One region of the Franconibacter daqui genome, then DNA from elsewhere that is predicted to be linked to it. Evidence: predicted binding sites of a transcription regulator. Region 1 holds the regulator's gene; each other region holds the start of a gene.

Region 1 (10,227 bases):
TGCACCCGCGCCAGTACGAGTTTTCGCGTCTTAACCTTGAATACGCGGTGATGTCCAAGCGTAAGCTTAATCTGCTGGTGACCGACAAGATTGTGGAAGGCTGGGACGATCCGCGCATGCCGACCATTTCTGGCCTGCGCCGTCGCGGCTATACCGCTGCTGCTATTCGCGAGTTCTGCAAACGTATCGGCGTAACCAAGCAGGATAACACCGTCGAGATGGCGGCGCTGGAAGCCTGTATCCGTGAAGATCTTAACGAAAACGCGCCGCGCGCGATGGCCGTTATCGATCCCGTTAAGCTGGTGATTGAGAACTACCCGCAGGGCCAGACTGAACAGGTCGCCATGCCGAACCATCCGAACAAACCGGAAATGGGCAGCCGCGACGTGCCGTTCTCTGGCGAAATCTGGATCGATCGCGCCGATTTCCGTGAAGAGGCCAACAAGCAGTACAAGCGCCTGGTGCTCGGTAAAGAAGTACGCCTGCGCAACGCCTACGTCATTAAAGCTGAGCGTGTTGAAAAAGACGCGGAAGGCAACATCACCACCATCTACTGCTCTTACGATGCCGATACGCTAAGTAAAGATCCGGCGGATGGCCGCAAAGTGAAAGGCGTTATCCACTGGGTTAGCGCACAGCACGCGCTGCCGGTAGAAATCCGTCTTTACGACCGCCTATTTAGCGTGGCGAACCCGGGCGGAGCGGACGATTTTCTCTCGACCATCAACCCGGATTCACTGGTTATCAAGCAGGGTTTTGCGGAACCGAGTCTGAAAGAGGCTGAAGTGGGTAAGGCATACCAGTTTGAGCGCGAAGGTTACTTCTGCCTCGACAGCCGCCACACGTCAGCCGATAAGCTGGTCTTTAACCGCACGGTAGGGCTTCGCGATACCTGGGCTAAAATCGGCGAATAAGTCGAACTGCAAAATAAAACGCCGCGCAATGCGGCGTTTTTCATTTCCGCAGCGCTGATTCGACTTTTTATTAAAAAAGAAGAGGAAAGTTTTCCTGATTATAATCCTTATAAATTAATCGAAATAAATTCATAGTAACCATCAATATAAATTGTGGCGATACAAAGCGTTAATAAAATAAGTTGTTGCATAAGGCGTTTATTTTAATAAAAAGAACGAGAGCGTTTATTTGTGCTTGATGTCATATTTTGACAATGCTGTGCAAACAAGATATTGATAATTAATGTCGTGAAAAATACTATTCAATAGCGTTAAAAAAATCATAAGTATGCATTTATTTTGCATGAAAGCTTTTTATAAAGTTATTATTGAGAAGGAATTTGATATGCCTCTTTTTTTAAAAAGGCGCAGGACGCGGCTATTATTACTGGCGAGCGTAAGCGCTTTATCTACTTTGAGTTTTACACCTGCTGTTTATTCCACTGGCTTTATTGATGATTCAACGCTGACGGGCGGCCTCTATTACTGGCAGCGAGAGCGAGACCGCAAAGATGTCGCAGAGGATAAATACAAAACTAACCTTTCTCATGCAACCTGGAACGGTAATCTTGATTTTTCGTCAGGGTATGCGGCAGATCTGTTCGGCGTCGATCTCGCGCTCTTTACGGCAATTGAAATGGCGGAAAATGGCGACAGCGCGCATCCAAATGAAATCGCCTTCTCATCCAGTAATAAAGCTTACGATGAAGACTGGTCCGGTGATAAAAGCGGAGTAAGCCTTTATAAAGCCGCCGCGAAATTTAAATATGGTCCTTTATGGGCGCGCGCCGGATATATCCAGCCCACCGGCCAAACGCTTCTGGCGCCGCACTGGAGCTTTATGCCTGGCACTTACCAGGGCGCGGAGGCAGGGGCCAGCGCGGACTACGGCGAGGCGGGCCTGCTCAGCTTCTCATATATGTGGAGCAACGCTTATAAAGCCCCGTGGCATCTTGAAATGGATAAATTTTACCAGAACGATAAAGCGACCCGCGTCGACTATCTCCATTCTTTAGGCGCGAAGTATGACTTCAAAAATAACTTTATTCTCGAAGCGGCCTTCGGCCAGGCGCAAGGTTACGTTGACCAATACTTTGCTAAAGCCAGCTATAAATTTGATATTGCGGGAAGCCCGCTCGCCGCCAGTTATCAATTCTACGGCGCCCGCGACAAAGTAAGCGACGGCTCAGGCAACGATATTTATGACGCCACGGCATGGCTGCAGGCGTTGACCTTTGGCTACAGGGTGGGGCCGGTTGATCTACGTCTGGAAGGCACCTGGGTGAAGGCCGACGGGCAACAGGGCTATTTTCTGCAACGCATGACGCCAACCTACGCCTCATCAAACGGTCGGCTGGATATCTGGTGGGATAACCGTTCTGACTTTAACGCTAACGGTGAAAAGGCGCTTTTCGTCGGCGCTATCTATGACCTTACCCACCTGAAGCTGGCGGGATGGTCTTTTGGCGCGTCTTACGTGTACGCCTGGGATGCTAAGCCCAGCTCCGCGCCGACCCGCGATGGTTATTACGATCCTGATTATCGTCTCAAGGAATCGGCTTACAGCCTCGATGCAATTTATACCTTCGTAGAAGGGCGCGCTAAAGGCGCCACGTTTAAGCTGCATTTCACGCAGTATGACAACCACTCCGCTATTCCCAGTTACGGCGGTGGCTACGGCAATATTTTTCAGGACGAACGCGACGTGAAATTGATGTTCATTGCGCCGTTCACCCTGTTCTGATGCTTCCCGCTTCATACTCATTAATGCTATCTCGCTCTGAGGGAACAAAATGAAGAGATTACAGCGTAGTGTTTTAGCGCTCGCTCTGGCCGGACTAATGAGCAGCGCCTGGGCAGACCAGGAACTGGCGAATAAACTGAGTCAGTTTACGCTCAATTATGCCGTGCAGGATAACCACGCACAGCAACACGGCGTGGACTGCGCGGCGCTCGGCGCCGACTGGGCCGCCTGCAGTAAAGCCGTTATCACCTTAACGAACCATGGCGATGCGCTAACCGACAGAAACTGGACTATCTGGTTTCACAGCATCCGGCAAATCCTGAAAGTGGAGAATGAACAGTTTAAGGTCACCCACGTCATGGGTGACCTGCATAAGCTTGAACCCACCGATAAGTTCACGGGCTTTCCGGCAAACCAGGCCGTCACTATCCCGATTATTAATGAGTACTGGCAGCTTTTTATTACCGACGTGCTCCCTCGCTGGTATGTCACCTCTGACGACAGTCGTCCCGTTATTATCGCCAACACCGACACAGAAGATCTGGCCCGGTTTGTCAGTCCGCTCGGTGAACAGTGGAGGCGTACGCCGGATGATAAAAATGTGTTGATGACCGCAGAGGCGCGCTATAACAAAAACAGCGATGTCGCTTTACCGGATGCTGCGGCGCTGCGAGGAGAGATTGTTCCTACCCCTAAAACGGTTACGGTGCATGCCGAAAATGTGGACTTAAGCCGCGGGGTCGTGCTCGACCTGGCTTCGCTTGCGCCAGCTTCCCGCGAGGCGGTGGCTTCGCGTTTCGCGCAGCTCGGCGTGAAAACCGGTCAGGGCTATCCGGTTAACACTCTCGTTGCGCCAGACGACTTTCAGAAACCGGAGGCGGTATCCGGCGCTTACCGTTTACAAATCAAGCCGCAGGAGACAATAGTGACGGGATACGACGCCGCTGGCGTCTTCTACGGTCTACAATCCCTGCTCTCACTGCTCCCGGCGCAAGGTAAGCCGCAAATCGCTACGCTTGAGGCGAGCGATGCGCCTCGCTTTAGCTGGCGCGCTATTCATCTGGACGTCGGACGCAATTTCCATTCAAAAGCGGCAGTGTTGCGTCTGCTGGATCAAATGGCCGCTTATAAACTCAACAAGTTTCATTTCCACCTGAGCGATGATGAAGGCTGGCGCCTGGAAATCCCCGGGCTGCCGGAACTGACCGAAACAGGGGCGAAACGCTGCCATGACCTCACTGAAAAACGCTGTCTTCTGCCGCAGTTGGGTTCGGGGCCCGAGAGTAATAACAACGGCAGCGGCTACTTCACGCGCGCTGATTATATTGAGATTGTGAAATACGCTGCTGCGCGGCACATCGAGGTTATCCCTGAAATTGATATGCCCGCGCATGCGAGGGCGGCGGTGGTATCAATGGAAGCGCGCTATGCCCGCTTAATGGAAGCGGGAAAAGCGCAGGAAGCAAACCATTACCGCCTGCTGGATCCCGCCGACACGTCAAACACGACAGGCGTACAGTATTACGATCGAACCGGTTATCTGAATCCTTGTCTCGCTTCGTCACGCAACTTCGTCGACAAAGTCATCTCTGAGGTTCAGTTGATGCATAAAGAGGCGGGGCAACCTTTAACCGTCTGGCACGCTGGCGGCGACGAGGCGAAGAATATCTACCTGGGAACAGGGTATACCGACAAGTCCCATCCGGAAGAGGGGAAGGGGATTATCGATCTGAGTAAACAAAATAAGCCGTGGGAAAAATCACCTGCGTGTAAAAAGCTGCTTGAACGGGGCGAGGTCGCGGACGTTGAACACCTTTCCAGCTACTTTGGCATTGAGATCAGCAAGCTGGTAAATGCGCACGGCATCAGCGTCATGCAGGCCTGGCAGGATGGGCTGAAAGATGCGAAAGACGCCAGCGCGTTCAGCACCCGTCAGGTTAATGTTAACTTCTGGGACACGCTGTTCTGGGGCGGCTTTGATACGGCAAACGACTGGGCGAATAAAGGTTTCAGGGTTATCGTCTCCAACCCTGACTATCTCTATCTGGATTTCCCCTATGAAGTCAACCCGGCGGAGAGCGGCTATTACTGGGGAACACGGTTCAGCGACGAGCGTAAAATCTTCAGCTTTGCGCCAGACAACCTGCCGCAGAATGCGGAAACTTCCGTCGATCGCGATGGCAATACCTTCAGTGCGAAATCTGACAAGCCCTGGCCGGGTGCGCTGGGCCTTTCCGCTCAGCTCTGGAGCGAAGTCGTTCGTACCGATAAGCAGATGGAGTACATGATCTACCCAAGGCTTATTGTTGTCGCTGAGCGCGCATGGCATCGCGCCGCCTGGGAGCAGGATTATCAGGCGGGTCGCGAGTATAAGGGCCAGGAAACGCAGTGGGTGGATAAAAAAGCCCTCGCCTCAGACTGGGCTCGCTTTGCAAGCCTTATAGGCCACCGGGAGCTGGCGAAACTGGACAAAGCGGGCATCCAGTATCGTTTGCCGGTGCCGGGCGCCAGAGTGGAAAAAGGCATACTGGAAATAAACACCAGCCTGCCGGGGCTGGCGGCAGAATACTCTACGGATAACGGTAAAAACTGGCTACGCTATGACAATAAGGCGCGACCACAGGTTGAGGGCGAAGTACTGATTCGCGCGGTAAGCCCGGATGGTCAACGCTACAGCCGTGTCGATAGCGTTAAATAGTCCCGTAAAAAAAAGCCCGCCTGATGGCGGGCTTTTTTTATCTTTCAGCAAAAGCTTACAGGCTTTCTGGCAGCGTACGCAGCGCGGTTAATTTTCCTTTACTTATTTCTACATAATTATCATGCCGCAACTGCGACAACGTTTTCATCACCATGCTGCGAGAAAGATTGGTTCGCTTAACGATATAATCGGCAACGTTAATCTTATTTCGCATAAATTCATCCATGGCGGCAAGCGTGACCAGATTACCTTTAATCATGAGGTAGCTATTATGCCCAAGCAATAATTCTTCGCGATGGCAGAGTAAGTCGATGTTCCAGGCCAGTACCTTATATAACTGTGGTTGGCACTGATGATTCTCTATTTCACTCAGAAATTTATCAAAAGGAATGAGCTGATAGTGGCACTCAGCATCGGCCTGAATTCTGAAATAATTTTTATTATTAAGATTACGCGCAACGCCCAGAATAGACGGGGCGCTACATTTTTCAATCAGTAATCTGTCACTTTTACGCAATACGGAAAAAAGGCCGCCGCGAATAATGCAAACAAAGCCTTCACGCGTTGGAATAGACGTATTTTTTTCTGCGCGATACCAGTTGCCATAACCATTAAAGATATCGGACAGGCGATAAATTTCGGCAAGGGGTTTCTGAGGTATTACCATAACGGCGACCTTTGTATAAGTATATTATTGGAATAAATAACGAGGGGCTATTCTAATAGAGTTGATTTTTTTACTGCAAGACAGGCCAATGACGTTGTAAGCCTGAATGGGGCGCTTGAGGGGGGTAACTGATTGAATGGTAAAATAATTTACTTTTTCTGAAAATAAAAAGTAAGAAAAAGATAAGATAAAATAAGTTCTTGACCAGTATATTAAAATAGCAAGCATCAAAAAAATGGATTATTAGCGTCGCGCCTGCCTGATAAAGGTGTAAAAAAAGCCGACATACTATGTCGGCTTATTAACAAAAAGCAAAAACGGAACGCTATTTTCGCTTACTTTGTGTCGTGCGCGTGCTCGTTTTCGCGGCAGTCGCCATCGGCACAGTGGCCATAGAGATAGAGGCTATGGTTAGTCAAACGAATGCCATGGCGAGAAGCGATTTCACGCTGACGCGCTTCGATAGAGTCGTCGCTAAACTCGATAACTTTGCCGCAGTCGAGGCAGATCAGGTGGTCATGATGATGCTGTTGAGTCAGTTCGAAAACGGATTTGCCGCCTTCAAAGTTATGACGCGTAACGATACCCGCGTCGTCAAACTGATTCAGCACACGGTAAACGGTCGCGAGACCAATCTCTTCGCCCATGTCAATGAGGCGCTTGTATAAGTCTTCCGCACTGACATGATGGTTTACTGGCTCCTGCAACACTTCAAGGATTTTCAGTCGAGGAAGCGTGACTTTCAGGCCAGCCTTCTTTAATGCGGTGTTATTGTCAGTCATGCGGAATCTGTCCTGTTGCTAAACGGTGTGCTCCGGAGAGCTTAAGATCGGATGCGCTGAAGATGAATGCGACTCATTATAGAACTGACAGGACCAAATGAAAACCGCAAGCGTCCAGCAATAGTGCTTTTCAAAACGTGGCGAGCGCGGCGCTTGCCGTCTCGTTACCCGATAATCCAGAAGGGTATTGTACAGATATGCGGATGAAAGTTAAAAATTTGTAGCAATCATTTTTATCGCTTTTATCTATCAATGAAGCTAAAACGGCGATAAAAAATACATTTATCGCCGTTTCACGATTAGGCGTTAATGATTTCCTGCAGATGCAGCTCTTCAGAAACTTGCTTAACCCATTTTTCGACGCGTTCAGCGGTCAGTTCCGGCTGACGATCTTCATCAATGGCAAGGCCAACGAAGTGATCGTCATCGGCAAGACCTTTAGAGGCTTCAAAGTGATAACCTTCCGTCGGCCAGTGACCCACAATAGTGGCGCCGCGCGGTTCAATAATGTCGCGAATGGTGCCGAGCGCGTCGCAGAAGTATTCCGCGTAGTCTTCCTGATCGCCGCAGCCGAAGAGCGCGACCAGCTTGCCATTGAAGTCAATCTCTTCAAGGGTCGGGAAGAAATCATCCCAGTCGCACTGCGCTTCGCCGTAGTACCAGGTCGGGATGCCAAGCAGCAGGATATCGAAACCTTCCAGATCTTCTTTGCTGCTCTTGGCAATATCGTGCACTTCAGCAACGTCTTTCCCGAGCTGTTTCTGAATAACTTTTGCGATATTTTCGGTGTTGCCGGTGTCGCTGCCGAAAAAAATGCCTACGATTGCCATGAGAAAAATAACCTCTTGAATCCTAATGATATGGTAGTGGCGAAATGCCCACAGATAGGGCAATAATAGCAGAACAGAGAAGAGGGCGGAAACAGCTATCACGGTGGGGTGCACACTCTGACACATTTCCATACAAGAAAAAGGGTTTTAAGGCCTTAGCTATTCAGCGCCTTGAGCTGCGCCAACAAAATTTCTTCAATCAATTCGCTGCGACTCATGTTGCGCGCCTGCGCCAGCTGCGTCAGGGCGTCAACCGCTTCCGCGTTAAGTTTTAACTCTACACGTTTAAGCCCGCGAACTTTGTCGCGCTTGAGCTGGTTCCGTTTGTTGATGCGCAACTGTTCGTCACGCGACAGCGGATTGGTTTTCGGGCGACCCGGGCGACGCTCGTCCGCGAACAGATCTAATGTCGTACGGTCCGTTTGTTCTTTGGCCATGATTTGACTACTGACAGGGGAAACAGGCTGCCGGAGCGGATGCCCGGGTGTCATTCAGCGCGCCATCATACATCAGGGAACGAGGCGCGCCAACGCGTTAGCGGCATGTTAGCGCCAGTCGCCTTGTTTTTAATCAGTTTCCAGGAAGCGACGAATGGCGCGCAATACGGCTTCGGGCTTTTCGGCATGCACCCAGTGCCCGGCGCCGGCAATGACATGCGCTCGCGCCGCAGGGAACTGCTTAAGCAAGGCCTCGCGGTGATTTTCCTGTACGTAAGGCGAAGCGCCGCCAGCGATAAACAGCGAAGGACCATGCCAGGCGGGCACCTCCTGCCAGCCAACAATGTGCTCATACTGCTCCCAGAGCGTCGGCACATTGAAACGCCATTCACCGTCGGCGAAGGATTTCAGCAGAAACTGAACGACGCCTTCTTCAGAGAGGTGCTCGCGCATAATGGCGGCCGCCTGCTGGCGCGTCGCGGCGCCCGCTTCGCTTACCGCGCGAATGGCGGCGAAGATTTCATCGTGACGTCGTACCTGATAGTCGACAGGCGCTATATCAATCGTCACCAGTTTAACGATGCGCTCCGGTATCAGCGCGGTCACCGCCATTGCCGCTTTGCCGCCCATGGAGTGCCCAATAAGCACCACGTTATCAAGCTGGTGGGCATCCAGCGTTTCCACGATATCCTGCGCCATTGCAGGATACGTCATCTCATTGCTACGCGGCGAAAGACCGTGGTTGCGCATATCGACCTGCAGCACATCGCGATCTTTCGCCAGATCGCGAGCCAGCACGCCGAGGTTATCCAGACTGCCAAACAGGCCGTGAATCAAAACGACAGGCGAATTGTTATTCGGTTGTTGCGCAGATTGCATTCGGGTATTCAATTTCATGGCAAAGTTCTTTTTTTGCATCTGAAAGGTTAGGGTATCATGTTGACCATTCTGCCGTCCGGCTGCAAGAAGCCAGTTAATTCCGACTTTTGCCGCCCCTCCAGGTGTGACGCTATCCGCTGTTGGGTTTTACTTCTATAATCCCAACGACTTGTATTCAGAAAAGATATTGCACTGGATTAAGATGAAAACGATTGAAGTTGATGACGAGCTGTATCGCTACATTGCCAGCCACACTCAGCACATTGGCGAAAGCGCGTCCGACATTTTACGGCGCATGCTTAAAGTTGCCGCCGGCTCGCAAGCCGCTTCCGCTCAGGCGAAAGAGAGCGCGCCTGTCAGCGCAGCCGTTGCCGAAAAGCCGGCGAACCCTGCCAAAGACCGCGTTCGCGCTATGCGAGAGCTGCTTTTATCGGACGAATACGCAGAACAGAAGCGAGCGGTCAATCGTTTCATGCTGGTGCTGTCTACACTCTATTCACTGGATGCAAAAGCGTTTGCCGAAGCCACCGAGTCGCTGCATGGCCGCACCCGCGTCTATTTCGCCGGTGACGAGCAAACGCTGCTGCAAAGCGGCAACCAGACCAAGCCCAAACATGTTCCGGGCACGCCATACTGGGTTATTACTAATACGAATACGGGCCGCAAATGCAGCATGATCGAACATATCATGCAGACCATGCAGTTCCCGGCGGAATTAATTGAAAAGGTTTGCGGCACCATCTAACACAAGCGTCAGAAGGATCAGGCCATGGCAATGCATAACCGTGCGGGTCAACCCGCGCAACAAAGTGATTTGATTAACGTCGCGCAGCTTACCGCGCAGTACTACGTATTGAAGCCGGAAGTCGGCAACGTTGAGCACGCGGTGAAGTTCGGTACCTCCGGCCATCGCGGCAGCGCGGGACGTCACAGCTTTAACGAGCCGCACATTCTGGCTATCGCCCAGGCCATTGCCGAAGAGCGCGCTAAAAACGGCATTACCGGCCCGTGCTATGTGGGTAAAGATACCCATGCGCTCTCTGAGCCCGCTTTTATCTCTGTGCTGGAAGTCCTGTCCGCGAACGGCGTCGATATCATCGTGCAGGAAAACAATGGTTACACCCCAACGCCTGCGGTTTCCAACGCTATCCTGGTTCACAACAAAAATGGCGGCGCTCAGGCGGACGGCATTGTCATTACCCCCTCTCACAATCCGCCGGAAGATGGCGGCATCAAA
Region 2 (10,227 bases), 360 kb from region 1:
ACCTCTTTCTCGTAATCCCTGTCTGCGTTTAGATAAATATTTTTTTCATTAAGTACAATAGACTCCCAAAACAGGCGACTAGCATTTTTGCAAACAAAAAGGATTCTTTTAGTTCTGTTTCCTGTTGGCTTTTCATTCATAAGGTTGTTTCCACTTCCAAACAGCCCCTGAACTTTTCCTATTGCCGCACGCGCTTCTTTTCCTGAAAAACATTCTATATTTATACAGTTATTATTATCAATTTTTATTCTTCTGGCTTCAATGTCCGGCATTATTTTCTTTAGAAGAGACGTTACTAAATATGCTTCAATAGTTTTTACGCCGGACTTTTTTAAACGTTCGATTATAAGCTCTACAGCTTTATTATAATCCCTGTTACGATCTTTCGGTCCCCAGGACTCAATCACTAAACCAAACATCCCCTCTTCGGCTAAAATTTTAACTTCTGAATTCAGCTCATTCCCAAAATCATCAATAACGTTCATTATAATCTCTTTTATTACAATCAATGAAAATAGATTATAATTTAAACAAACAGCATTTTAAATAAAAGATATTTTAATGTTGTCTTGCTTTTTGTTCTGTAAGCGGCCTTCTGACATTAACGGCCAAAACAGCTTCATTCTTTTATTCAAAACCACTTTACTGTTTTATGCTTTGCCTGAACCCTTCACATCATTCCCCTTATCCTGACGTTCCCCGACTCATCAAACCCTCTCGTCACAAGAAAGCAAAAGGGCTGCCAGCCTGAACTGACAGCCCGTTTAAAGGCGCTCGCGGTATGCTGACCCATCCTGTAAAAGCGGGGTCGCCCCCGCTTTCGGGTTGCTACTTACCGGATTCGTAAGCCATAAGCGCAACAACCTCCCTGAATCCGTCCTTATAGTGAACACCGCAGAGCGGGTTTCGCAGCAGGAAAACGAGTAATAACAGCGTTACACAGGCCATTAATGCTCGTAAGATCCGGGGGTTATGCGGCAGCTTCATAGCGTTGTCTCCTTGCCTTTCGGCGGGTAAGAGGCTACTCTGGATGTGTCGAGCATGCAGAGTAGGCCTCGTTGGTTAATAAAAGACCTTCGGGGCTTTCTTCTTTCTGCCTCAACACTATCCGCACTTCTGCCGACGGCCTGAAGCAAAAAGCCTCAAGCGCCACCGCTATCATACTCTCCCGGCTCGTTGATACCTTACACAAAACCGCCCTGTTCGCCCGCTGCTTTTTCTGAAAAATATCTATTACAGCAATAAGTTACAGGAAGTAAAAAACCACCTCCAGAGGAGGTGGCTTTAAAGTGAGCCCCCTGAAAGGGGGCCGCTGCTAACCGGTTGATTAGTTCTGTAGTAACTCCATCTGCATGTCGAGTTCCTGTTCCTTTTTGTCCTGATGCCTCACATATCGCCGGATAATCTCTTCGTTCACACCAACCGTATCCACAAAGTATCCTCGCACCCAGAAATGATTGCCCCACAACTTCTTTCTTATGTGCGGGAACCTGTTATAGAGCCTTATTGCACTGCGCCCTTTCAGAACACCCATGAGCGTTGAAATAGAGAGTTTGGGCGGTACGATAACCACCAGATGAACATGGTCAGGCTGAATATTCAGTTCCAGCACTTCGCAGTCCTTGATGTTGCACAGAATATAGATTGTCCGGTACAACTCCTTACCAATCTTGTCCGTCAGGATCTTGAAACGATACTTGGGTGTCCAGACGATATGATATTTGCAGCGCCAGAATACATGTGATGAACTTCTGTAAAGGCCCATGTTGGTTTTTCCCTCTTACTTGTGGTGAGTAAGGAGAAATATTCCGGCATGGGCTTTCTTCAGGCTATAGCCTTACAGGGACAATCACCACCTCCTCAGGAGGTGGTTTAGGGCTGACAATAAAAAAGGAGGCCGCAGCCTCCTTTTTATATGAACCGCTCAATCAGAAGCTGTAGGTACCGCTGACGGAGAAGTTACGCGGCGCGCCGTATACGCCATATGTGCCCAGGTAGTTGTAATACTCTTTGTCGAACAGGTTATTGAGGTTCGCCTGCAGCGCAAAGTTTTTGGTGACCTGGTAGCGGCTGAAGAGATCGACCACCGCGTAGCTGCCCTGGGTGATGCGCTCATCGCCGTTCGGGCCGGCGACGTCACGCCAGGTTTTGTTCTGCCAGTTCACGCCGCCGCCCACGGCCAGCGCCGGCAGCATCGGCAGCTGATAACGGGTGAAGAGCTTCAGCGTAGTGCGCGGCTGGTCCGGGTTGACCGCCGTGCCGTTGTTCTCTTCCGCCACATAGCGGGTAGCGCCAAAGGTGAGCTGCCAGTTGTCGGTGAGCGCGCCGTTCAGCTCGAACTCCACCCCGCGGCTGACCGCATCCACAGACTCATACGCTTCCTGACCGCCGCTGTTCGGGATGTACTCGCCGGTGCCGACCGGCACCCCTTTCTGCTCGGTGCGGAAGACCGCAAGCGTGGTGGTCAACGCCGTGTTGTTCCAGTCCGCCTTCAGCCCCGCTTCGTAGCTGCGGCCTTTGGTCGGGTCAAGGAATTCGCTGTTAATGTCGCGCTGTTCCGTCGGCTGGAAGATTGAGGTGTAGCTGGCGTAAGCCGACCAGGTGTCGTTGATATCGTAAACCAAGCCCGCGTACGGGGTCACATCATCGAACTGGCTGTTGCGGATCTCATCCGGCTTGCGCTCGAGGTTGTACTGCGCGCTCCAGTCGGTATAACGCGCGCCGACGATCAGGTGCAGCGGGTCTGCCAGCGAAAACCGCGCAGAAGCGTAAAGCGATTTCTGACGGATGGTGTCGCGGCTGTAGAGCGCCCAGTCGGTCCACTGCGGGTCCGCCAGCTGGCTGCCGTCATTGTAGGCGTTGCCAATCGGAATGATGCCCGCGCTCGGGTAAGAGTTATCGTAGTTGTTGCGCTGACGGCTGTAGCTGCCGCCGACCATGATTTCATGCTGACGCTCAAACAGTTCAAAGCCGCCGCGTACGAAGGCATCCACCGCATCCTGCTTGCGGTTGCCGCGGTTCCAGCCGCCCCACGCGCCCTGATACGCCGCCGGGTCCATATAGCCGGTGGAGCGTTCCGGGTAGCCATCCCAGTACATCAGCTTGCTGTCGAAGTTGGTTTCGGTGTGCATCGCGTTAACGCGCGCTTCCCAGCCGTCGCCGAAGCGCTGCACCAGGTTGGCAAAGACTTTGCGGGAATCGTTATCGGAATAGGCCCAGCCCGCCGCCGGGTTGAACTCGCGGTCGTAATGGGTGCGGCTGCCGTCGCTGTACCAGGTCGGCCAGCCGCCCCAGGTCGGGCTGTCTTCGCTGCTTTCCTGGTAGTCGTAACCGAGCGAGAGCGTGGTGGTGTCGGTCAGGTCCGCATCTACGATGCCGTAGAGGAATTTTTTGCGGTAGTGGTTGCGGTCAAGCCAGGTGTCGTTGTCCTGATAACCGGCAATAACGCGCCCGCGCACGTTGCCCGATTCGGTGAGCGGCGATTGCAGGTCCAGCACATAGCGCTGCTTATCCCAACTGCCGTACGTGGCGGAGGCCGAGCCCTGGAACTCGCGGCTGTCGGCGTGCTTGCGCACGAGGTTGATGTAGGCGGACGGGTTGCCGGTGCCGCTCATCAGCCCCGCCGCGCCGCGCACCACTTCCACGCGGTCATAAATGGCGGAATCAAGCGCGGTATCGCCGAAGTTCCAGCGGTCGCTGACCGTGGTCGGCAAGTCTTCGTAAGCGTAGTTGTTGATGAAGAAACCGCGCGCGTAGAAAGTGGTGCGGTTGCTGTCGATGGTATTGGTGGTAATGCCCGTGGTGTTGCTCAGCACCTCGCCCACCGAGTCGAGATCCTGGTCCTTGATGCGCTGCTGGCTGATAACGCTGACGGACTGCGGAATATCGCGCGGCACCAGCAACAGCTTAGTGCCGGTGGTGGTGGTTTTCACGCTGTAATCGGTTGAGCCGTCGGCAGCGGCCGGGGCGTTGCTTTCCACCACGACGGTGTCTTCGGTTTTGATTTCAGCGGCCTTCGCGGCTGCAGGCAGCAGCGCTAAAGCGATGCTGGCCGCCAGTAGCGAGGGCGCAACGGCAGGCTGAGCCTGCACCTTCCTGGAGCGAATAGTGAAAGACATCATTAACCTTTTTAGTATTTGAAATGATGACGCGCCGCCAGCGCAACGGCGATAAGCGCGTATGTAGTCGTTTTTATGCAAAAATTGCGCATGAAAATAAGAATGAGAAATATACTCATTTGGTTTAATGATGTAAATGCGTGAGACAGAATGTGTACAGCGAAGCGCAAAGGTTCACAAAAAATCGGTAAGCAAGGAGTATCGAGAAAGGAGCGTTGCCGGGCGGCCTGATGCCGCGTTTTGTAATGCCCGGCGGAGTCCCGCCAGGCCCACGCGTTTAATGGTGCAGCGATAAGCCCTTGATGGCTTTATCCACCGCTTTTTTCGGCCCGCGCAGGGCCAGCCCCACCAGATTTAAGTTGTCGGCGTCTTCCGCCATAAAGACCTCCCGGTTGGCGGCGTCATGGCCCGTTGAAAACATGGCGAAAACATAAGGCACCAGCGTCAGCTCCCGCTCAACCCCTACCCGGTGCGCCTTTTGCAGGCCCGCAAGGTCGCCTTCAAACACCAGCACAGGTTGGCCAAGCATATTGCCGTACTGGCGGCCTTTGGCATCAACATAAGGCTCTCCCATCGCGTCGGGCGCGGCGGAAGCCACGCCCGTCGCCAGAAAGGCCACAACGTTCAGACGCTGCCAGACGGCCAGATCGTCACGGACAATAATCGCTACTTTGGTATCAAACATCAGGTTCTCCGGATTCATGGACGGCAAAAGCCCATCATCGGAATTCTGACAGGGTCAAATCTAGAACGTTTGTGCAGGAAGGAAACCGCAACGCGTGCGCAGGGCGTGACGGTTCACTGCGCGTTCGCGCACTGGCGCTGATAGGCCGCAGGCGTTAGCCGGTAAGCGCGCTGAAACCAGCGCCCCAGGTGGCTCTGGTCGGCAAAGCCCACCTGCGTCGCCACCAGCGCAGGCTTAAAACCCTGCGCCAGCAGCGTGCGCGCCGTGCGCAGCCTTAAGCGCACAAGGTAAGTGTGAGGCGATAAGCCGAACGCTTTTTTAAACTCGCGGGTCAGCCGAAAGCGGTCGACGCCGGCGTAGCGGGAAAGCTCGTCAAGGCCGATGTCCAGCGCCATGCCGTCATGCAGATAGTCGCGCACCCGCAGCATCTGGCTGGCGGCGTCGCTGTAAACCGACTGCGGCCGGGTACAGATATGCTTTGAGAGCAGCGCCAGCAGGTGATCGAGCGTCTGGTCGCGGGCGAGCCGCCCTTCGCCATGGTGGATAGCCGCAAAGGCCTGCACGATGGCGTTATTGAGAAAGCTGTCGTCGGTAAGGGTATATTTGAACGCCGCCTGTAGCGCAGACACGTCGCCCAGCCCGCGCCGGGCCAGTTTTTCCGCCACCCACGCCTGCGGCAGGTAGAGCATCAGGTAGGTAAAACCTTCCGCGTGCGGGGCGTGGCCGTCATGCACCGCGCCAGGCTCGATGAGAATCGCCCTGCCGGGCGTACTGGTGTGCAGCGAGCGGTTGCAATTAAAGCGCTGAAGCCCCTGCTGCGTAACGCCGACCAGGATTTCATCATGGTCGTGCGGGTCGTACGCGTGGCCGCAAAAATGGGCATGCACGCTCTCTATTCCGGTTTCCCCGTCGCGCTGCAGGTGGATCCAGTCCCGGCTTGCGCCCTGTTGCCCGCCCGTTTTCATATGCTATGCCCCGCCTTTTAAAAAACGCTGAACAGGAAGTATCCGCATTTGTGGGGCTTCATGCAAAACGAGAGGGGAAAAAAGCGCGGAAGGGGTTCCGCGCTCTGAGGGATTATCGCTGCGCCTGCTTCATGACTTCTTCGAATTTCTCCCACGGGCAGAAACCGTTAGCGTCGGTCGGGCAGCCGTTCAGCTCAAGCGTCACGCGCTGAGGCGGGCTTGCCAGCGAAAGCGGCGTGGCGTTGCGAAGCTGTTCGGTGCTCTGGTAGACATACTCCACCTTCATCAGGTTCTTGTTGTTTTTTTCGTCGTGCCAGCGCTGGAAAACAATCTTCCCGCCAATCGGCGTGCGCTCGTACTGGTCGTGAAGTTGATAAGGCTTGAAATCAAGCGCCGTCAGCAGCGAGGCGATATTGGAGTCATGCCCCACCAGCACCGTCACCGGCGCGCGTGTTTTGTTCTCCACCAGCGCGCCGTTGATATATTTCACCAGCGGCGCCGCCACGTTGCGCGCCACCTCCGGCGAGGTGAAAAGCGTATCCTGGTAGCCGTTTTTCAGGGCGGAAAGCTGCCGCCACTGTTCTGGCGTTTTGATCTCCCCCCACGCGACCTGGTCTTGCGGGAAGCCTTCGTAATACTGAAGCGTAAAGGCGTCCGCCAGCGAGTTGCCCACCTTCAGCGGCCCGGAAACGCCCGGCTCTTCGCCCGCGTTGGCTTTAAAACTGTCTTTGCCGTTAGCCAGGTCGCACTGCTGCTTCTCCTTGCAGGAGGCGGAGTCTTTGTAGTCGGTCACCTGCTCAAGCAGCTTATAGCTTTCGTCCAGCGCATAGTTTGCACGCTGCTTTTCCATCGCCTGCACGGCCTGCTGGTTGAAGGCGCTCTCTTTGTTGGTGATAACCGGGTTGAAGGTCGGGTCCATCTTGCCCATCGCCGCCTGATGATGAACGGTGATGTCGCAGCCGGGGAAAGCGCCGTTAGTAAAGAACTGCGCGGTGGCTACGGTACGCTGAAGGCTGTTGGCGTACACGTAAACGCTCGCCGGCTGCGGGCATTCGTTCTCTTTAATAAGCCCCTGCTGCGCCAGCCATTCGCGCATATAGTGGCCCATATAGACTTCGAGCACGCCGCCTTTGGTGGTCAGCTCGCCGCCAGGCACGTCCCACTGCGGCCACTGCCGGGTGGTGGATTGCTCCAGCACGCTGCCGTTATTGGCAAGCGGCGCGCGCAGGTTGTGGCGGCTCATCATCAGTACCTGTTGAAGCTGGTATCCCTCCGGCGCGTCCTGCGTCTGCGCCAGTGCGTTGACGGATAAAGCGCTAATAAGCAAAGCGAGTGTTAAACGGGTCATGCAGGCTCCTTTTTTGTAAGTAAAGTCACCCGAGAGTATGACGTTTTTGTGACACCCCGCCGTTACCGCGCTCCCATTTAGCCAGACGAAGATCGTATTGATGCGAAATAAGGGCTTAGCGTTGATAAATATCCGGTCGCGCTATCTGCCAGACAAAGTCCGGCGTGTTTACCGCCTTATACCCGACCTTTTCATAAAGCCAGGCGGCGGTAGAGGTCACGAGCATGATGCGTCGCAGTTTCGCCATTAGCGGATGGGACTGGCAGCATTCAATCAGCCACAACCCCAAGCCGCCGCCCTGATGCTCCTCCAGCACATACACGTCGCACAGATAGCCGAAGGTGGCGAAGTCGGTCACAAGCCTGGCGAAACCTATCTGCGTCTCGTCAGCAAACAGGCCAAAGCAGAGGCTGTTCGCCACCGACAACCGCACGGTCTCTTTATCAATGCCCTCCGCCCAGGAGGAGCGGGTGAGATAAGCGTGGATAGCGTCAATATCGAGCCGCGTTTTATCGGTCGTGATGCAAAAACGCTCGCGACGCCAGTGAAGCGGTGCGGTCATGTTTATCCTCAGGTTGCTTATCGTTGCAGTTCCGCCACCGTCATAGTGAAGCTCAGCGGCTCGTTGTTTTCATTGGCATATTCATGGGGAACGTCGGTACGCGCCACCGCTGCGCTCCCCTGCGTAAGCGCTGTGCGAACGCCGTCGACAATCAGCGTCAGCGTGCCCTGCTCCACGTGAAAAAGCTCAAACGTGCCCTGCGGATGGCCTGGCGAAGCGAACCGCTCGCCGGGCGGCAGGCTCCAGCGCCAGAGCTCAACCATATCCGGCCCGCTGCTCCCTGCCAGCAGCCGCGCCGCGCCACCCTTCTCGCCCGTCCACAGCACGGGAATATCCGCCTCGTCGATCACGTGCACGTTCGGTTTGCTGGCGACATCCACCATCTCCGCCACCGAAACGCCCATCGCCGCCGCCACTTTACAAAGAATGGCGATACTGGGATTGGCCATTCCCTTTTCCAGCTCCACCAGCATCCCTTTGCTGACGCCCGCACGGTGTGAGAGCGCATCCAGGGTGAGTTTCTGCTGTTTGCGCCAGGCTTTAATGCGCAGGGCCACCGCCTCGCTGACCGACTGCACGTCGGCGCCGGTTTCAGTCAGTATATTGACTTTATTGGTCACTAGTCACTACCATGAAATAAATTAGTCATTACAGGATTATCAAATGGTCGCCATTACGCCGTCAATCGATCCCCGTGTTACCGCCTTGGCGCCCGGCTTTCGCGCGTTGAGTATTGCTGTGCAGGCCGCGCCTGTGGTTAACCCGCAGGCAGGCGAAGCCGCGCTTGCCCTGGCCTGCCGGCAGGTGCTGGCCAACGACGCCGCGTGGGCGCAGGCGCACCTGGATGCCTGGGCCCAGGTGTTCCGCCAGTTTGGCGCAAAACCGAACCGCACGCCCTGCTCCGCCGAAGCGCTGCGCAAACGCGTGTTAAAAGAGGGCTCGCTGCCCGCTATCGATCCGGTTGTCGATTTATACAACGCCGTCAGCCTTCGCTACGCCATTCCGGTGGGTGGAGAGAATGCCGCCGCCTACGTCGGACAGCCGCGCCTGACCCTCGCCGATGGCCGCGAGCGCTTCGACACCCTGAAAGCCGGCGAGCCCGTTGTTGAATCGCCGGAGCCGGGCGAGGTTATCTGGCGCGATGACGAAGGGGTGACCTGCCGCCGCTGGAACTGGCGCCAGGGCGTACGCACCCGCCTCGGCGTGGAAGCGCAACAGATGTGGTTTATTCTGGAAAGCCTGCCCGCGATGCCGCTGGAAGCGCTTCATGAAGCTGGCAGCGCGCTCACCGAAGGGCTGCGGCAGATGATGCCGGGCGCGCAAATCGCTACCACGCTGATTGAAGGCTAAGCAACGCCGCGCGGTGGCGCTGAGCCCTTTTCGGCGGCTATACTCGCCCTGCCCCTGAATACGCTCATTAAAAGGACTGATAATGCTGATAAAAGGTGTAGTACGGCTGCTGGCCGCCGCCGCGTTAGGGAGCGCCACGCTCAGCCACGCCGTCGATTTATCACAGCTGACCGCCGCCGCGCAGCAGGAAGAGAAAACGCTCAACGCCCGTATCGGCGTTGCGGTGCTGGACACCGCCACCGGCAAAACCGCCAGCTACCGGGGCGATGAACGCTTCCCGTTGAACAGCACCCATAAGGCGCTGCTGTGCGGCGCGCTGCTAAAGCAGGCGGACGAGAAAAAAGTCAGCCTCACCGAGGCGGTACGATTCGATAAATCCCGGCTGGTGGAATACTCGCCGGTGACCGAAAAGCACACCGCCCCGCAATCCATGAACTGGCTGCAACTGTGCAGCGCGGCAGTCAGCTACAGCGACAACACCGCCGCCAACCTCATCAGCCAGAAAGTGGGCGGGCCACAGGGCGTCAACGCGTTTTTACGCGCCAACGGCGACAAGACAACGCGCCTTGACCGCGTTGAGCCGGCGCTGAACGAAGCCCGACCCGGCGACGAGCGCGACACCACCACCCCGCAAGCGATAAGCCGGACGCTGCAAACGCTGCTGCTTGGCGATGCGCTGTCCGAAGCGTCGCGTAAACAGCTCACCCGCTGGATGATGGACGATAAAGTCGCCGACGCGCTGCTGCGCCAATCGCTGCCAAAGGGCTGGACGATCGCCGATAAAACTGGCGCGGGCGGCTACGGCTCGCGCTCGATTATCAGCATGGTCTGGCCGGAAAAAGGCGCGCCGCTGGTGGTCGCCATTTATATCACCCAAACTGACGCTTCGCTCTCGCAGAGCAACGCCGCCATCGCCCGCCTCGGCCGCATCATTTTCCAGCAACATTAAGGCCCTTGCGGGCCTGTTGCCGCCGCTCAGCGCGCCGCCCAGCAGAACCGGGGCCTCTTTAATAATCGGTGCGCTTAATCAGGGTGGTGTGGTTTTCGCCATCCTGCCGCGCAATGTTGAACTCATCCACACTCAGCAGAATAAGCATCACGCCCCGGCCGCTTTCCAGATCCATTTCGCTGTCGCTGCCGATTTTGTTCCACGCCCTCTGGATGGCGCCTTCCGGCATCGGCGCGCCGCGGTCGGTAAA
Region 3 (10,227 bases), on a different contig from region 1:
GCGATGTGCTGAGCGGCATGCTGTTCAGCGAACTGGCCTTGTTGGTCATCGATAAAAAAGAGTATGCGCAGCATTACGAACGCCTGTTCAACGCCGCCGATTCGCTGACGCTGTTTGTCGAGCCGCGTAAAACGCTGCAAACCTTTCTGGATGATGTTCGCGTTATCCGCAACGCCGCCGTGCAACAACAGCCGTTGACGAGCGCGCAGATGACTATGCTGGATGCGTTTTATTCAGCTATTGCGGGGCCGGTGCAGGAGGCGTATGCGAAGGGGCGCGTGAGCGTTAATCCGCAGGCGTTCATGTCGATGGATACCGCGAAGCTCGACGCTTTCTTTGAAGAGGCGGCGCAGAAAAACCGCGCCGTTGGCGGCGATATTTTCGATCTGCGCGATACCATTGAACGGCCCGGCGCCCAACGCCAGGGCGCGGAGCGTGATACGCAACAGCTTCTCGTCAGCGTACTCTGGGGCGTAACGGGGGTGGCTTTTATCGCGGTAGCGCTGGGCGCGCTCTATCTTGCCAGCGATCGGGTTAACCCGCCCCAGACAGCGCAGAGCGTTAATCACGCTTCATCCCAGGCAGTGGAGATTTCGCAACCGGTAAACATCAACGAAACGCCGCGTGAAAAGCTGAGTCGCAAGGGAATACGCTGGGATGTAAATCATTTCCGCGCGGCAATCGATCGCAACGAGACGGATGTGGTTCAGCTCTTTCTGGACGGCGGCATGAGCTGGCAGGTCGCCTGGACAGAGCAGGCGCTGGCGGCAAAACAGGATGATTCGCTAAATCTGCTGCTGCGCCACCGGGCGCAGATGGATGAAATCAAGCCCTGCCGGCGAATGATCGCGACCTTAAGCCATGCGTTGGCGCAGGGCGAAACCTTTACGTCGATGCGCAAGCAGTTCCTGAAAAGCTTCTGCGTTACGCCGGGCGTGGTGAAAAGACAACAACACGCTCTCGACCAGGCGGAATTGCGCGCGCAGGCTAACCCGGATGCGAATACGAAAAAGTGGGCCGCGATTCAGCGTTCGATCTACCAGGAAATAAGTTCAGGCGCTTAAGTTGATTCTTAAGTACATAACTTTTAACGCTGCCGGGGCGATACCCCGGCATTATTTCAGGCGGATTAAAAAGCTCAGCGCAGGTTACGTGGGCAGGGAGAAATCGAGCACCGGGTCCCCAGAGTGCATTGTTCATCCGTAATATATTTTTCGCAGCCCGCGTGTTTTTTTAAATTTTCCCAAAGGTTATTGCAATAAAGCGTAACCCGGTAAATCTGGATGCGGTCAATCCGCTCGCCCTGATAGACCCAGGCCATGCCTGCGTGGACATAAAGAGGCTTTCGGGACGTTATCCGGGCGCAGTAAAGGTGCCAGAGAATGAATTTGTTATTGTTAGCGGAAACGACAAGCGTAAAGGCCATGCCGGTTTCCGGGCTAACAAGCGTTTCGAGTACAGTCCATTTCAAACCTTAATCTCCCTCCATTTGATTAAGCGGCCTTATCAAATTAGCGAGAGTGATTATTTCAGGCAACCTTTAAAATTAGAATTCATTCAATATTTTTTCAATTAACTGAAAGTTAAGTAAATAATTGTTTAAATTGGCGGGTTTACGGTTTTTATGCGTGTTATTTTTAGCCATTGCTGTATTTTGCGGAAACTTTAAATAAAAGTAATAACGTAAAAAAATTAAGTAACATTAATGAGAAAGGCTGTAAAAGATACATGTCCTGCATCACGAAATTAAAAAATCTCTTTTTATACAAAAAGGAGGCTTGCCGCTTCGTTGAGGCGCGCTTCTTCCCGTCTGAAACTGCCGCACTTCCGCGCATCACTTGCCTGCCCGCCGCAGCGCTTATCTTAACGTGAGTAACGATCACGCATGTGACCAAATAAAACTAAATGTTGCTAAATGTATTGCCAGCGCTTTGTAAATAATTATCATGTCGAGAATTATTATCATTAAAACAGCCCGGCTGGCGGAGGCGCGGCATCAAAGGAAGCCTTTTCCGCTGTGCTCCATCTGACAATATGGAAATAAAAACAATGAAAATTCAGCAAGTTTCTTTGTGGTCACCTTGCCTGCTGGCGCTTGCCGGCCCGGCTGCACACGCAGAACAAGCGCAAAGCGACAACATCGTCGTATCGGCCAGTCGCGCTCACCGCAGCGTAACGGAGCTGGCGCAAACTAACTGGGTAATTGAAGGGCAGGAGTTACAGCAGCAGGTTCAGGGCGGCAAAGAATTTAAAGATGTGCTGGCGCAGCTTATACCCGGGATGGATGTCAGCAGCCAGGGGCGTACAAATTACGGCATGAATATGCGGGGCCGCTCAATGATGGTGATGGTTGACGGCGTACGTCTTAACTCGTCTCGCACGGATAGCCGTCAGCTGGACGCTATCGATCCATTTAATATCGAACGAATCGAAGTGATTTCAGGCGCCACCTCCCTGTATGGCGGCGGCAGCACCGGCGGGCTAATTAATATCGTTACCAAAAAAGGCCAGCCGGAAAAGCAGGTTGAATTCACTGTCGGCGGCAAAAGCGGCTTCAACAGCCATAACGACCATGATGAGAACGTCGCGGCGGCGGTAAGCGGCGGCAACGAACACGCTTCCGGTCGGCTTTCGGTCGCTTATCAACGTTTCGGCGGCTGGTATGACGGTCGCGGCGAGGAGGTTATCATCGATAACACGCAGACCGGGTTGCAGTACTCTGACCGGCTGGATGTGATGGGAAACGGCACGCTGGACATTGACGATCATCAGCAACTCCAGCTCACCACGCAGTTTTATAAAAGCCAGTCTGATGGTGAGCATGGCCTTGATCTTGGTGAAAATTTTTCTTCGGTCACTGGACAAGGGCAGGCGCATAACGGCAGTAACCTCTCTTCAGACCGCATTCCCGGCACCGAGCGTCATCTGATTAATCTGCAGTATTCCAACACCGATGTCTGGGGTCAGGACCTGGTCGCGCAAATTTTTTACCGTGACGAAAAGCTGGCCTTTTATCCCTTTCCTACGCTTGGCCGCACGGGCGTAACCAGCATTGGCGCCTCGGAGCAGAACACCCATTTCTGGGGCGGCAAGCTAACGCTAAACAGCAATCCGTTCGACGGGCTGGGCCTCACCTGGGGCGTGGATGCGGAACACGAAACGTTCGACGCCAACCAGCAGTTCTTCGACCTGGCGAAAGCGAGCCAGTCAGGCGGGATGCATCTTGAGAGTGCTTATAACGTAGGGCGCTATCCGGGCTACTCGGTCACTAACCTGGCGCCGTTCCTGCAAGCTAACTATGACATTACCCCTGTCTTTACCCTGAGCGGCGGCGTGCGCTATCAGTACACCGAAAACAAGGTGGATGACTTTGTGGGATACGCCCAGCAGCAGGGGATCGCCACGGGGCTTGCGAGCTCGGCCGATGCGGTGCCCGGGGGAAAAACCGATTACAACAACGTTCTGTTTAACGCAGGCGTGCTTGCGCACCTGACGGAGCGTCAGCAAGCGTGGCTTAATTTCTCTCAGGGCTTTGAAATTCCGGACCTCGCAAAATATTACGGCTCCGGCACCTATCAGTTACGCAACGGCCACTACCGCCTGTTGAACAGCGTCAACGTGAACGACTCCCGGCTGGATGGCATTAAGGTTAACGCGTGGGAGCTTGGCTGGCGTTATACCGGCGATGCGGTTCGCACCCAGCTTGCCGCTTACTATTCGCTGTCTGACAAAACGATCTCCATCAACAAAACGGACATGACCATTAATCTGGACGACGACAAGCGCCGCATTTATGGTCTTGAAGGCGCAGTGGATTACTTCGTGCCGGATACGGACTGGAGCGCTGGCGTTACGTTTAATGTTATTCGTTCAGAAACGCGCGTGGCCGGGAAATGGGAAAAACTGACGGTGGATTCCGCAAGTCCTTCCAAGGCGACGGCCTATATTGGCTGGGCGCCTGATGACTGGACGCTGCGTTTGCAATCCCAGCAGGCGTTTGATCTCTCCGATGAGGCGGGCAATAAAATCGAGGGCTATAACACGATTGATTTCCTGGGCAGCTATGCGTTGCCGGTGGGCAAGCTCAGCTTCAGCGTGGAAAACCTGCTGGATAAAAACTACACCACCATCTGGGGCCAGCGCGCGCCGAAACTCTATAGCCCAACCTACGGCAGCGAGGACCTTTACGCTTACAAAGGCCGTGGCCGTACCTTTGGCCTGAACTATTCGCTGCTCTTCTGAGGATGGCCAGCGCGCAGCAATAAAAAAGGCTAAGAGCATTGCTCTTAGCCTGATTTCTTGTCTGAACAGCGCTTAGCGCATAGTCACGAATTCTTCCGCCGCGGTTGGGTGGATAGCGACCGTGTTGTCGAAATCTTTTTTCGTCGCGCCCATCTTCAGCGCTACGGCGAAGCCCTGCAAAATCTCGTCCATGCCGAAGCCGATGCCGTGAATGCCGACGATTTTCTCCTCTTCGCCAACGCAGACCAGCTTCATGCGGCACGGCTGGCGGTGCGAGGTCACGGCGGTGTACATGGCGGTAAAGGACGATTTATATACCTTCACCTTTTCATCACCATACTGTTCGCGCGCCTGCGGCTCGGTGAGGCCCACGGTGCCGATTGGCGGATGGCTGAAGACCACGGTTGGGATGTTGCTGTAGTCCAGATGCTCTTCCGGCTTGTTGTTGAACAGGCGCTCTGAGAGGCGACGGCCCGCGGCTACGGCAACCGGCGTTAACTCCACCGAGCCGGTATTATCGCCCACCGCGTAAATGCCCGGCACGCTGGTGTTCTGGAATTTATCGACAACGATATAGCCGCTTTCCGTGGTTTTAACGCCGGTCACCGCCAGGTTGAAGTTGTCGTTCGACGGCTCGCGGCCAATGGCCCAAATCAGGCAATCCACGGTTTGCGAGCGGCCATCCTCCAGCTCCAGCGTCAGGCTGCCGTCGCTGTTTTTAACTACCGCTTTCGGCGTGGCGTGGGTGTGCAACTGCGGCCCTTCGGCCTGCATCACCTCCACCAGCGTTTCGGAAATCATCGGGTCGAACGTGCGCAGCGGCGCGTGTTTACGCACAAACAGGTGCGTTTGCGCGCCCAGCGCGTTGACCACGCCTGCGATTTCTACCGCAATGTAGCCTGCGCCAACGACAGCGATGCGTTTCGGCATCTCCGGGAGCGCAAAGAAGCCGTCGGAATCAATGCCATATTCCGCGCCGGGGATGTCCGGCTGTACGGGACGGCCGCCGGTGGCGATCAGGATATGATCGGCGGTGATCGTCTCACCATTCACCTCAACGGTATGCGCATCCACAAAACGGGCGAAACCGTGGATAACATCAACGTTGTTTTTCCCCAGCACGTTCTCATACGAGGTGTGGATGCGGTCGATATACGCGGTGCGGCTGTTAACCAGCTTCTGCCAGTCGAAATGGTTGACGGTGGTATCGAAGCCGTAATCGGGGCCGTAAAGGTGAATAGCCTCGGCGATTTGCGCCGCATGCCACATCACTTTTTTCGGCACGCAGCCCACGTTTACGCAGGTGCCGCCCAGCGCTTTCGCTTCGATTAGCGCGCATTTCTGGCCATACATGGCCGCCCGGTTAATGGATGCAATGCCGCCGCTGCCGCCGCCGATAGCGAGGTAGTCGTAATGTTTGCTCATGGCCGTTTCCTTGAATTGCGTCGAAAAAGTTAGCTAAGTGTACGCCCTGGGCGTCTGGCTTGCGCCTATGGTTGCAATAAGCAACTTATTCCGGAACCACCCAACTCAGCGTGGTGTGGCCCGTACCGGTCGGCACCAGCGTTTTATGCAGCCATGGCAGCACGTTCGCCATCTGCTGCTCAAGCTTCCACGGCGGGTTAATAACAATCATGCCGGAGGCGGTCATGCCGCGCTGATCGCTGTCCGGGCGCACCGCCAGCTCAATTTGCAAAATACGGCGAATGCCGGTCGCTTCCAGGTCGTTCAGCATGCGTTTGATCTGCTGTCGCAGCACAACCGGATACCACAGCGCGTAAACGCCGGTCGCAAAACGCTTGTAGCCTTCGCTGATGCCGCTCACTACCGCCTGGTAGTCGGTTTTGATCTCATAAGGCGGGTCGATGAGGATTAATCCCCGGCGGGAGACCGGCGGCAGTTTGGCTTTTAACTGCTGGTAACCGTCGGCGCGCTCCACGCGGGCGCGTTCGTCTTTCTGAAATTCAGAGCGCAGCAGCGGAAAATCGCTCGGGTGCAGCTCCGTCAGTTGCAGGCTGTCCTGCGGACGTAAAAGCTGGCGGGCAATAAGCGGCGAACCGGGGTAATAGCGCAGCTGCCCGCTGCGGTTGAAATGCTGCACTACGCTGATATAAGGCTCCAGCTCGGCAGGCAAGTCGTCCTGCTGCCAGATGCGGGCGATGCCTTCCAGATATTCGCCGGTGCGCTCGGCATGCTCGCCGCTGAGCTGGTAGCGTCCGGCGCCCGCATGGGTATCCAGATAGAGAAAAGGTTTCTCTTTCTCTTTGAGCGACTCAATGATGAGGCTCTGGACGGTATGTTTGAGGACGTCGGCGTGGTTGCCGGCGTGAAAGCTGTGGCGATAACTGAGCATGCGGGATGAATTCCGGAATAAAAGAGGTCAAGCCCTAGTTTATCGCAGATCGCAACGGATTACCGCAGAAGCCATCCCAACGCCAGCACCCCGATGCGTAATCGTGCGCTAAGCGGGCGCCAGGTGGTTAAGCGCATCGCAGCAATAAGCGCTTGCGAGTCCCGCTCGCCATTGAAATTCACTACACTTAACCCCATGCTAAGACGCACAGGCAAAGCGCTGGAACGCGCGCTTCATTCACCCTTTTCGACAGGACTGCGCTTATGACCAATCCGTTACTCACGCCTTTTGAACTGCCGCCTTTTTCCACGATTAAACCTGAGCATGTGGTGCCTGCCGTTACAAAGGCGCTGGAAGATTGCCGCGCGCAGGTAGAAGCCGTGGTCGCCAAAGGCGCGCCTTATACCTGGGATAACCTTTGCCAGCCGCTGGCGGAAGTGGACGACCGTCTGGGACGTATTTTCTCGCCGGTAAGCCATCTGAACTCCGTACAAAACAGCCCGGCGCTGCGCGAAGCTTACGAGCAAACCCTGCCGCTGCTCTCTGAATACAGCACCTGGGTCGGCCAGCATGAAGGGCTTTATCAGGCGTACCGCAACCTGCGCGACGGCGAGCATTATCAGACGCTCGACACCGCGCAGAAAAAAGCGGTGGATAATGCGCTGCGCGACTTTGAGCTTTCCGGCATCGGCTTGCCGAAAGAGAAGCAAAAACGTTACGGCGAAATTGCCGCGCGCCTTTCTGAGCTGGGGTCGACCTACAGCAACAACGTGCTCGACGCCACGATGGGCTGGTCAAAGCTGATTACCGACGAGGCTGAACTGGCTGGCATGCCGGAAAGCGCGCTGGCGGCGGCCAAAGCGCAGGCGGAAGCCAAAGAGCAGCAGGGCTATCTGTTGACGCTCGACATTCCAAGCTACCTGCCGGTGATGACCTACTGCGACAACCAGCCGCTGCGCGAAGAGATGTATCGCGCGTACAGCACCCGCGCGTCCGATCAGGGCCCGAACGCTGGTAAATGGGATAACAGCCCAATTATGGCGGAAATTCTCGCGCTGCGTCACGAGCTGGCGGAGCTGCTGGGCTTTGAAAACTACGCGCAAAAGTCCCTCGCCACCAAGATGGCGGAAAACCCGCAGCAGGTGCTCGATTTCTTAACCGATCTTGCTAAACGCGCCCGCCCGCAGGGCGAGAAAGAGCTGGCGCAGCTGCGCGCTTTCGCCAAAGAGAACTTTGGCGTGGACGAGTTGCAGCCGTGGGACATCGCGTACTACAGCGAAAAACAGAAGCAGCATCTCTACAGCATCAGCGATGAACAGCTGCGCCCGTACTTCCCGGAGCAGAAAGCGGTTAGCGGCCTGTTTGAAGTGGTGAAACGCATTTACGGCATCACCGCCAAAGAGCGCAAAGATATCGACGTCTGGCATCCGGACGTGCGCTTCTTCGAGCTGTATGACGAAAACAACGAACTGCGCGGCAGCTTTTATCTCGACCTCTACGCCCGCGAAAACAAACGCGGCGGCGCGTGGATGGATGATTGCGTCGGCCAGATGCGCAAAGCGGACGGTTCGCTGCAAAAACCGGTGGCTTACCTTACCTGTAACTTCAACCGCCCGGTGAACGGCAAACCAGCGCTCTTCACCCATGATGAAGTGATTACGCTGTTCCACGAGTTTGGCCATGGCCTGCACCACATGCTGACCCGCATTGAAACCCCAGGGGTGGCGGGCATCAGCGGGGTGCCGTGGGATGCCGTCGAGCTGCCGAGCCAGTTTATGGAGAACTGGTGCTGGGAGCCGGACGCGCTGGCCTTTATCTCCGGCCACTTTGAAACCGGCGAGCCGCTGCCGCAGGCGCTGCTCGACAAAATGCTGGCGGCGAAGAACTACCAGGCGGCGATGTTTATTCTGCGCCAGCTGGAGTTCGGCCTGTTCGATTTCCGCCTGCATGCCGAATTCAGCCCGGAGCAGGGCGCGAAGGTGCTGGAGACCCTCGCGGAAATCAAACAACAGGTGGCGGTGCTGCCGGGGCCGTCGTGGGGCCGTTTCCCGCACGCCTTCAGCCATATCTTCGCAGGCGGCTACGCAGCGGGTTATTACAGCTATCTGTGGGCCGACGTGCTGGCGGCGGATGCCTATTCCCGCTTCGAGGAAGAGGGGATTTTCAACCGCGAAACGGGCCAGGCGTTCCTGGATAACATCCTGACCCGCGGTGGTTCCGAAGAGCCGATGGAGCTGTTCAAACGCTTCCGCGGCCGTGAACCGCAGCTCGACGCGATGCTGGAACACTACGGCATCAAAGGCTAAAGCATCACGTGAACATTTGCTTAATGGATGAATCAGGCGCCGGAGACGGCGCCTTATCTGTTCTTGCCGCTCGCTGGAGCTTAGAACACGACGCGGAGAACCCGATGGCGCTGGTCATGACGACAACGCATCTGGAACTGCGCAAGCGCGATGAGCCAAAACTTGGCGGTATTTTTGTCGATTTCGTCTCCGGCGCGATGGCGCACCGCCGCAAGTTTGGCGGCGGGCGCGGCGAGGCGGTGGCGAAAGCCGTAGGGGTAAAGGGCGACTATTTACCGGACGTGGTGGACGCCACGGCGGGGCTGGGACGCGACGCCTTCGTGCTGGCCTCGGTGGGCTGTCGGGTGCGCATGCTTGAGCGCAACCCGGTCGTCGCAGCGCTGTTGGATGACGGTTTGCGTCGTGGTTATGAAGACCCGGAGATTGGCCCCTGGCTGCGCGAGCGGCTCACGCTTATTCACGCCTCCAGCCTGACGGCGCTGGAGCGTATTACGCCGCGCCCGCAGGTGGTTTATCTCGACCCGATGTTTCCCCATAAGCAAAAAAGCGCGCTGGTGAAAAAAGAGATGCGGGTGTTTCAGTCGCTGGTGGGGCCGGACGAAGACGCTGACGGTCTGCTGGCCCCGGCTTGCCTGCTTGCCACAAAACGCGTGGTGGTGAAGCGCCCCGACTACGCGCCGCCGCTTGCGAACGTCGCTACGCCGAACGCGGTGGTGACCAAAGGGCACCGGTTTGATATTTACTCCGGCACGCCGGCGTAAAAGCGTAATAAAACGCCCCGCGAAAGCGGGGCTTATCTTTTAGGCTCCTGATGGCGCTTACTCGTCGTCTTCGTCACGCAGCGGCACAATCAGCATGTCGATATGCACCGTGTTGATGAGCTGGCGAGCGGAGGACATCAGCTTGCTCCAGAAATCCTGGTGATGGCCGCAGACGACCAGGTCGACGTCATATTTTTTAATGGCGTCCACCAGCACCTGGCCTAAATCGCCGCTGCCGCTTAAGGTTTCGGTAATCGGGTAGCCTGCATTGGTGGAAAGCTCGGTCAGCGCGTTGTGGGTCTCCTCGGAGATGCGCTTTTGCATATCGCCCAGGTTCACGTCGATAAGGCCGGTATAGAGATCGGAGTAATTCACATCGACATGAATCAAAGAAATTTTCGCGTTGTAAGGACGCGCCATGGATACCGCTTTTTCTACCAGCACTTTGCTTTCCGGTGACAGGTCGACCGCGATAAGAATATGTTGATAAGCCATAGTGTTACTCCTTCCATAAGATGTCGATGACCAGTGGACTGAACGGCGTTTTTGCTTTGCCGCTCGCGTG

What was found. The regulator Fur, encoded in region 1, represses iron uptake genes when iron is present. The targets are predictions, from matches to a motif close to ATAATAATGAGAACNACTATCAA.
Region 2: the regulator Fur is predicted to act here: its motif matches at 4,215-4,237, upstream of fhuE (ferric-rhodotorulic acid/ferric-coprogen receptor FhuE).
Region 3: the regulator Fur is predicted to act here: its motif matches at 1,950-1,972, upstream of IEX01_RS14935 (TonB-dependent siderophore receptor).

Annotation. Positions count from the first base shown of each region.
Region 1 covers NZ_BMKJ01000001.1:461,749-471,975, forward strand. The annotation lists gene glnS (glutamine--tRNA ligase) at 1-914, shown strand, start outside; gene chiP (chitoporin ChiP) at 1,300-2,697, shown strand; gene IEX01_RS02215 (beta-N-acetylhexosaminidase) at 2,747-5,395, shown strand; gene IEX01_RS02220 (helix-turn-helix domain-containing protein) at 5,451-6,062, opposite strand; gene fur (ferric iron uptake transcriptional regulator) at 6,398-6,844, opposite strand; gene fldA (flavodoxin FldA) at 7,144-7,674, opposite strand; gene ybfE (LexA regulated protein) at 7,830-8,111, opposite strand; gene ybfF (esterase) at 8,241-9,008, opposite strand; gene seqA (replication initiation negative regulator SeqA) at 9,193-9,735, shown strand; gene pgm (phosphoglucomutase (alpha-D-glucose-1,6-bisphosphate-dependent)) at 9,760-10,227, shown strand, end outside.
Region 2 covers NZ_BMKJ01000001.1:102,351-112,577, reverse strand. The annotation lists gene IEX01_RS00530 (HNH endonuclease) at 1-485, opposite strand, end outside; gene IEX01_RS00525 (Hok/Gef family protein) at 829-987, opposite strand; gene tnpA (IS200/IS605 family transposase) at 1,328-1,765, opposite strand; gene fhuE (ferric-rhodotorulic acid/ferric-coprogen receptor FhuE) at 1,929-4,118, opposite strand; gene IEX01_RS00510 (DUF2000 family protein) at 4,396-4,803, opposite strand; gene IEX01_RS00505 (AraC family transcriptional regulator) at 4,917-5,768, opposite strand; gene agp (bifunctional glucose-1-phosphatase/inositol phosphatase) at 5,881-7,116, opposite strand; gene IEX01_RS00495 (GNAT family N-acetyltransferase) at 7,232-7,678, opposite strand; gene IEX01_RS00490 (helix-turn-helix domain-containing protein) at 7,696-8,298, opposite strand; gene IEX01_RS00485 (B3/B4 domain-containing protein) at 8,342-9,028, shown strand; gene bla (class A beta-lactamase) at 9,111-9,977, shown strand; gene IEX01_RS00475 (ATP-binding protein) at 10,036-10,227, opposite strand, start outside.
Region 3 covers NZ_BMKJ01000004.1:205,805-216,031, forward strand. The annotation lists gene IEX01_RS14930 (STY4199 family HEPN domain-containing protein) at 1-1,064, shown strand, start outside; gene IEX01_RS21955 (hypothetical protein) at 1,139-1,471, opposite strand; gene IEX01_RS14935 (TonB-dependent siderophore receptor) at 2,050-4,242, shown strand; gene gorA (glutathione-disulfide reductase) at 4,315-5,667, opposite strand; gene IEX01_RS14945 (23S rRNA (adenine(2030)-N(6))-methyltransferase RlmJ) at 5,753-6,595, opposite strand; gene prlC (oligopeptidase A) at 6,859-8,901, shown strand; gene rsmJ (16S rRNA (guanine(1516)-N(2))-methyltransferase RsmJ) at 8,910-9,662, shown strand; gene uspA (universal stress protein UspA) at 9,720-10,157, opposite strand.